One region of the Peribacillus sp. NPDC094092 genome, then DNA from elsewhere that is predicted to be linked to it. Evidence: riboswitches for the same ligand, from Rfam matches in the RefSeq annotation. Region 1 holds a riboswitch; each other region holds the start of a gene.

Region 1 (2,276 bases):
AAACTTGGTATTCAATTCAAAAGCCCATTGTGTGACAAGGGAGGCTGGAACAAGGATCAATACTTTTTTTACAAGGCCCCTGATCATATACTCTTTCAGGATCAAGCCTGCTTCAATTGTTTTTCCGAGACCCACCTCATCAGCTAAAATGGCCTTTCCATTCATCTTTTCCACCACTTGCTTGGCTGCTTCCAATTGATGGGGAAGCGGGGTTAACTGCGGAAGGTGCTTGGGAGCCTGTAAACCTTCAAAATCAGGTATGATAAGATTTTCCTCCATTTGAACCGCCAACTTATAAAGCTCCCAATTTCCCCATGGACCGTCATTTTCCATTTTTTGCAGAAACTCGTCATTCCATTCAGAATTGAAGGATATATTGATTTTCATAGAAATAACTCCCTCTTAAATCATAATTTCCTTAATAAAAGGTCAAAAACCGAACATTTCGTATGTGAAGTGAGAAAAATATTTCTCTTCAAAAGATATTGCAGAGATAAGTTTCTTAGGGTAGGATATAAGTATATTTAGAAAATTCCAATTTCCAAACGCTACAAAGAATCTTTGAACATCGATTTTGCAGTTCGCGTTTTCTTAGTATGGGCTATAGGCTCCTAATTTATCCAAGATTACTGAAGGAGATCATTCAAACGGTTTCTAAGAAGTTTTAGGAGAATTGGCAGAGAATGCATTCAAGAAGCTCAAAGGTTTTACCGATGTTCGGGGCTATTACGCTTCCTTTCATTGGTAGACCATTCATATGCGGGTGAAGATAAGGGGAGAGACTACGGATGTAGCGCCGAAGGAGCAAACTTAGCAGTGAATCTCTCAGGCAAAAGAACTCTTATTGGACGCAACTCTGGAGAGCGCCGCCCGTTTTGGGACGGCCACCAAAGGGGAAAACCTATTACATAGGTAAACTTTCAGGTTTCAGGACAGAGAAAAAGCTCAAACGGGCTTTCTCTGTCCTTTTTTGTGCTTTTTTCACATCATGAATCAGGGTATGCCTGATGCGTAATGACAAGAAGCTTTTGATAATGAAGCCAATCAATTTTAAAAAAATCTGAAGGGGGTCATTTTTTGACCGATTTAAAAAGAACACCACTATTTGAGGTTTATCGTGAATACGGAGGTAAAACGATTGATTTTGGCGGCTGGGAACTACCTGTCCAATTTTCGGGTATAAAGGATGAACATGAAGCCGTACGTACAAAAGCGGGGTTATTCGATGTTTCCCATATGGGGGAAGTCGATGTTAAGGGTCCAGGGAGCGTTTCCTTTTTACAGAAGATGCTGACTAATGATCTTTCAAAGCTGCAACAGGGCGGCGCCCAATATACAGCCATGTGTTATGAAAACGGAGGCACGGTTGATGATCTTATCGTGTATAAAAGGGCTGAGGATGACTATTTGCTCGTGGTCAATGCAGCAAATACAGAAAAAGATTTCAATTGGCTGCAAGCTAATTTAACGGAAGATGTCCAAATTACGAATGTATCGAATAACTACACACAGCTGGCACTACAAGGACCGTCTGCAGAAAAGATCTTACAAAAACTATCGGGAAATACTGACTTAAGTGAAATTGGATTTTTCAAGTTCAAGGAAAATGTTCTGATTAACGGTATCTCCACGTTGGTATCCCGTACTGGATACACTGGTGAAGATGGTTTTGAAATATATAGCGACAGTGAAAATGGTCCTGCCCTTTGGAAGGCGATTATGGAAGCAGGAAAGGAAGAGGGGGTTCAGCCGATTGGTTTAGGTGCTCGTGATACCCTGCGTTTTGAAGCGAAACTGCCGCTGTATGGGCAGGAGCTTTCAGCAGATATCACCCCGATGGAAGCCGGTATTGGTTTTGCAGTAAAAGTGGATAAGGAAGTGGATTTTTTCGGGAAAGCCGTACTTGCTGAGCAAAAGGCGAAAGGAGCTCCCCGTAAGCTTGTGGGAATTGAAATGATTGACCGTGGCATTCCGCGTCATGGGTATAAGGTCTACAGCGGGGATAAAGTCATTGGGGAGGTCACGACCGGTACCCAATCACCGACGTTGAAGAAAAACGTGGGATTGGCACTTATCGATAAGGAATATTCGGTGCTGGATGCGGAAGTCGAAGTGGAAATCCGTTCCAAACGCTTGAAAGCCGTTATCATACAAACACCTTTTTATAAAAAACCACGTAAATAGAGGGGAATGGTCACTAGATGAAACATCGTTATTTACCCATGACAGAGCAAGATAAACAAGAAATGCTGGAAGCGATAGGGGTATCCACTGCA
Region 2 (2,276 bases), 430 kb from region 1:
TGCAGCCTTGGAAGCAGACTGCCAATCCATTGAAACATCCTTCATGAAACCGCCGGCGGCACCCAACACCTGCCGCAACCCATAAAACACCGTTCGTTAATACCGAACGGTGTTTTGTGGGTTTCTGCGTTTTTTTTGCAAACAAAGACCAAAGGGACTATTTCCATTCATAAAAACTGCATACAACCTGCGCCACTGATTTGGAAGCGATTAATAGGGCCTCTTCATCAATGTCGAATTTAGGATGGTGATTGAAATAGGCCTTCTCCACCCCTTTCGGTTTACAGCCAATGTAAAAGAAGCAGCCAGGAATCTTTTCTGCATAATACGAAAAATCTTCCGAACCTGAGAAAACCGGAAATTCCACAACATCCTTAATATCTTTGTCATCCATGCTTTCGAGGCTGTTTTTCACGAATCCAGTCAGTTCAGGGTCATTATATAACGGAGGATAATCGGGCACATATGAAAGCTCGCACTGAACATCAAATTCCATTTCTATCCCTTTAACGATCCGGTGGATTTCCTTATCGATCAGCTGTTGGGTCTCTGCCGTCATATAACGGACATCCCCTTCAATTTCTATACGATCTTTAATGACATTAAAGCTTCCCTTTCCATCGAAGGAGCCGATTGTGACTACACCCATATCAAAAGGGTTCAAGCGACGGCTGATTACGGTTTGTACGGCTGTCACGAAATGGGCGCCTGCCACAATGGTATCATTAGCCATATGCGGGGAGGAACCATGGCCGCCCACACCCTTTATAGCTAATTTGAAATAGGTCCGCCCAGCCATCGAGTAGCCGCCGCGATACCCGACGACCCCTGCTGGATGTGAAGGGAATAAATGGATTCCGAAGACAGCGTCCAGTTCATCCAAAACCCCTGATTCCATGATGCTTTTTGCTCCGCCAGGGGGTGTTTCTTCTGAATGTTGATGAATTATTTTGATCGTACCTGGCAGGGAATCTTTCAGCTCAATGATGCAGTCTGCCAGTACCAATAAATAAGCGGTATGCCCATCGTGTCCGCAGGCATGCATGACACCTTCATTTTTTGAACGGAACGGAACCTCCGTTTCTTCTGTAATCGGCAGTGCATCGAAATCGGCACGGAGACCTATCGTTTTCCCTGGTTTTCCGCCTTCGATCGTCACGATGATCCCTAATCCATTTCCTACATTCGTTTGAATCGATACATCTTTCCCCTTATAAAAATCAAGGATATATTTTGCCGTTTTCTCTTCTTTGAAGGATAGCTCCGGATTCTCGTGTAAATGGCGGCGGATTTGAACCATTTCCCCTTTACGGGCTTCCAGCATGTTCATTAATTTGCTTTTCACATTCACGATTATTCTCCCCCATTATTTCAAGTTGATTGGCATATTAGTTAGTTCCATGTACGCTGCAAACCTTCTGTATGCAAAAAGCCAAATGAAAAAGGACAGAGCAGGGTTGCGCAAACTTACCGCTCCCTTCTCTGTCCTTTCACCTGAGAATTCAACTCCATTTTGATCATGGAGATTTCCCCGTTGGCGGCCCACTTCCTGCGCGCTCTCCAGAGTTGCGTCCAGCTGCGGTTCCATTTACCTGAGAGATTTGCTCCAAGGGATATTTTTGGAACTTGCTCCTTCGGTGGCTCAATGCTTTGCACTCTCCCACAACGTTCATCCGCTTGTTCTATTGTTTTATTCCATATTTTCAAAATATTACAATTACATTATCGCCGATAAAAAAATAAATATCAACTCCAAGAATCATAAACTCTATTAAACTTTAAAAGGACCGGTATCAGATGCTGACACGGTCCTTTTGTGATTCCATATATTATTGTTCGCGCTTTTTGTTTTTACCCATAATGAAGATGGGCTCCAACTCATTTTCTTCGTAAAGAAATGATAGAGCCGTTATCGGAACATGACCGCTGGCAAAGAAGCTCATCGCCATTTGCGCAAGTATATCATAGCCCGTATCATTCTTCACATCGGCAATGATGATGACATCCTGATGGGGAATGGCCACAGCCATGGTTCCCTCGATCTTAGCCTTGATTTCCCGTAGCCATGATTCATTCAGGATCCTGCTGGCATCATATCCATCATTCGTGTTCAAAAAATAAAATGCATTACCCGCAACGATATCCGACTTCATTTCAGTGGAGAGGGAACGGGCATTAAAAAGGGCAATTTCACGGATCTTGTCACCCTGCCAATTTTCCCGTTGAATCATCTTTTCGTCTATAAGACGGTAGGTTTTACCTAAATCAAGGGCATA
Region 3 (2,276 bases), on a different contig from region 1:
AATTGATAAAAGGTGTAAAAGGAGCCTTGAAAGTCGATTCGTCCCTTAGGTCAGGCCTAGTTTTCAAATATTTGATATGGGAAATCAAGATAATGCTCCATACCCAAATGAAACAGATGGCACTGATGGTCGTCACGACGGTAAATGCCTGTTCCGGTATCAGCTTGCTCAATAATGCCCCTATCGATACAACGATTGTGGATGTTAATAAGGCATTGCTTGGAACAGCCTGCTTGTTTAATTTTTCCAGTTTAGCAGGAGCTTCGCCATTCCTGCTTAACGTATAGAGTATTCGGCTTGTTGAAAATAAACCGCTGTTGCATGCAGAAGCAGCGGATGTCAAAACGACGAAGTTGATGATTCCTGCAGCGACAGGAATGCCGATTAACGCAAAGACCTCTACAAATGGGCTGCTCGTGGCATCAAGTTGTGTCCATGGGTTGACACAGAGAATGACGAATAGGGCACCAACATAGAAAAGTAAAATCCGGACAGGGATTTTATTGATGGCAGATGGAATGTTCTTTCTCGGGTTCGCCGTTTCCGCTGCGGAAACCCCGACCAATTCGACGCCGACAAATGAGAAGACGACCAACTGTAAAGATAATAGGAATCCGGACATGCCATTGGGGAACATGCCCCCATGATTCCATAGGTTCGTAACGGAAACCGTACCAGTATTGGTATTGAAGCCGATTATCAAAAGAATGATTCCTACGATGATCAAGACAATGATCGTGATTACTTTAATGATGGCAAACCAGAATTCCAATTCGCCAAATAACTTAACGGTCAATAGGTTCAATCCTAATAGGATGACTAGGCATACTAGAGCCGGAATCCATTGAGGAATATCGAACCAATATTGCATATAGACACCGACAGCTATGATATCGGCCATTGCTGTCATGATCCAACAGAACCAATATGTCCAACCTGTCACGAATCCAGCCCATGGACCGACATATTCGGTTGCAAATTCAGTGAACGATGCATAACCTGCATTGGATAATAGCAATTCGCCCAGCGCCCTCATCACAAAAAACAGGGCAATCCCTATTATCAGATAGGAGAAGATAATGGAAGGTCCAGCCAATTGAATGGCTTTTCCGGATCCTAAAAACAAACCGGTGCCAATGGTTCCTCCTATTGCAATCAGTTGTACATGTCGATTTTTTAAATCTCTTTTTAATTCCTGTTTAGCCAATTCTTACGCCCCCGTCTTTTATAGTCTTGTTAGTGAATGATTTCAACCGGCATGGTCTTGGAGTTAGGGACGTGATTTTTTGCCCTGCTTGCCTATTCCATTGGTTTTCAAGAGTGTAGTTTTAAAGTCCAATCATAAAATGGACAATAAAAAAAGAGATTGGATACTACCAATCTCTTAAAAGGTTCAGAATAACAATTCTATCATTCGTTACTCTTCTGTCCTTTTGCCTGAGATTGTGAATCCTTCGGCGCTGCATCTTGTACAGTCTCTCCAGAAGCTGCTCCTGCTATAGTGTCATCCATAGCATTCATCGCTTGCTTGTATGCGGTTGTAAGGAATGTCTGTCAGTGATAATCTCCCACTGTTGGATCATTCATTATGCTTATAAAATAATATTGGAATTCTATCATCTATTTTTTCGTAGGTCAACAATTTTTTTTGAAATAAAACAGGCATTATCCGCCGTTTAATTGTGGTCTGTATTTAACGTAAGGTTTAAGAAGAAGTTCTCTTTTTGAACGATCACTATTATAAAATACTGAATATCATTTTTTTAAAATGATATTCTTAGATTAGAAAAATCGACAAGATATTATTGGTAACTGTTTTTTTCAAAAATACAATTGTATTTTTACAGAATATTTACTATTATAAGATAAGAAAACATAATTAAAGTGTTATGTAATATTAATTACGATATAGCATTCCTAATGAAAAGAGAGTGTTCGTGGCAAGGATGGAAAAGCATTACCGATATTGCATCTGGGGGAGTTAATCATGTCGAACAAGGAATTAAAGAGAGGGCTGGAATCAAGACATATTCAAATGATAGCTTTGGGCGGAACCATAGGGGTCGGGTTATTCATGGGTTCTGCAAGCACTATCAAATGGACCGGGCCCTCTGTTATGCTTGCTTATGCAATCGCAGGTATTTTTATATTTTTCATCATGCGTTCCATGGGTGAGATGCTATATTTAGAACCGACTACAGGTTCTTTTGCAACCTTTGCAAGCAGCTATATACATCCATTGGCAGGTTATATGACTGCTTGGAGCAATTGGTTTC

Evidence for each region. Region 1 has a riboswitch for glycine ahead of gcvT (glycine cleavage system aminomethyltransferase GcvT). Riboswitches for the same ligand answer to the same signal wherever they lie in the genome.
Region 2: another riboswitch for glycine. It lies ahead of ACQKNS_RS11930 (amidohydrolase); the one in region 1 lies ahead of gcvT (glycine cleavage system aminomethyltransferase GcvT).
Region 3: another riboswitch for glycine. It lies ahead of ACQKNS_RS21345 (amino acid permease); the one in region 1 lies ahead of gcvT (glycine cleavage system aminomethyltransferase GcvT).

Annotation. Positions count from the first base shown of each region.
Region 1 is NZ_JBNNUC010000002.1:1,033,494-1,035,769, forward strand. Features, by position in the region: gene ACQKNS_RS14030 (DEAD/DEAH box helicase) at 1-387, opposite strand, end outside; glycine riboswitch at 764-851, shown strand; glycine riboswitch at 855-938, shown strand; gene gcvT (glycine cleavage system aminomethyltransferase GcvT) at 1,078-2,184, shown strand; gene gcvPA (aminomethyl-transferring glycine dehydrogenase subunit GcvPA) at 2,202-2,276, shown strand, end outside.
Region 2 is NZ_JBNNUC010000002.1:600,800-603,075, reverse strand. Features, by position in the region: gene ACQKNS_RS11930 (amidohydrolase) at 158-1,345, opposite strand; glycine riboswitch at 1,570-1,673, opposite strand; gene ACQKNS_RS11925 (DUF1444 domain-containing protein) at 1,830-2,276, opposite strand, start outside.
Region 3 is NZ_JBNNUC010000005.1:142,487-144,762, reverse strand. Features, by position in the region: gene ACQKNS_RS21345 (amino acid permease) at 1-1,207, opposite strand, end outside; glycine riboswitch at 1,416-1,494, opposite strand; gene ACQKNS_RS21340 (amino acid permease) at 1,988-2,276, shown strand, end outside.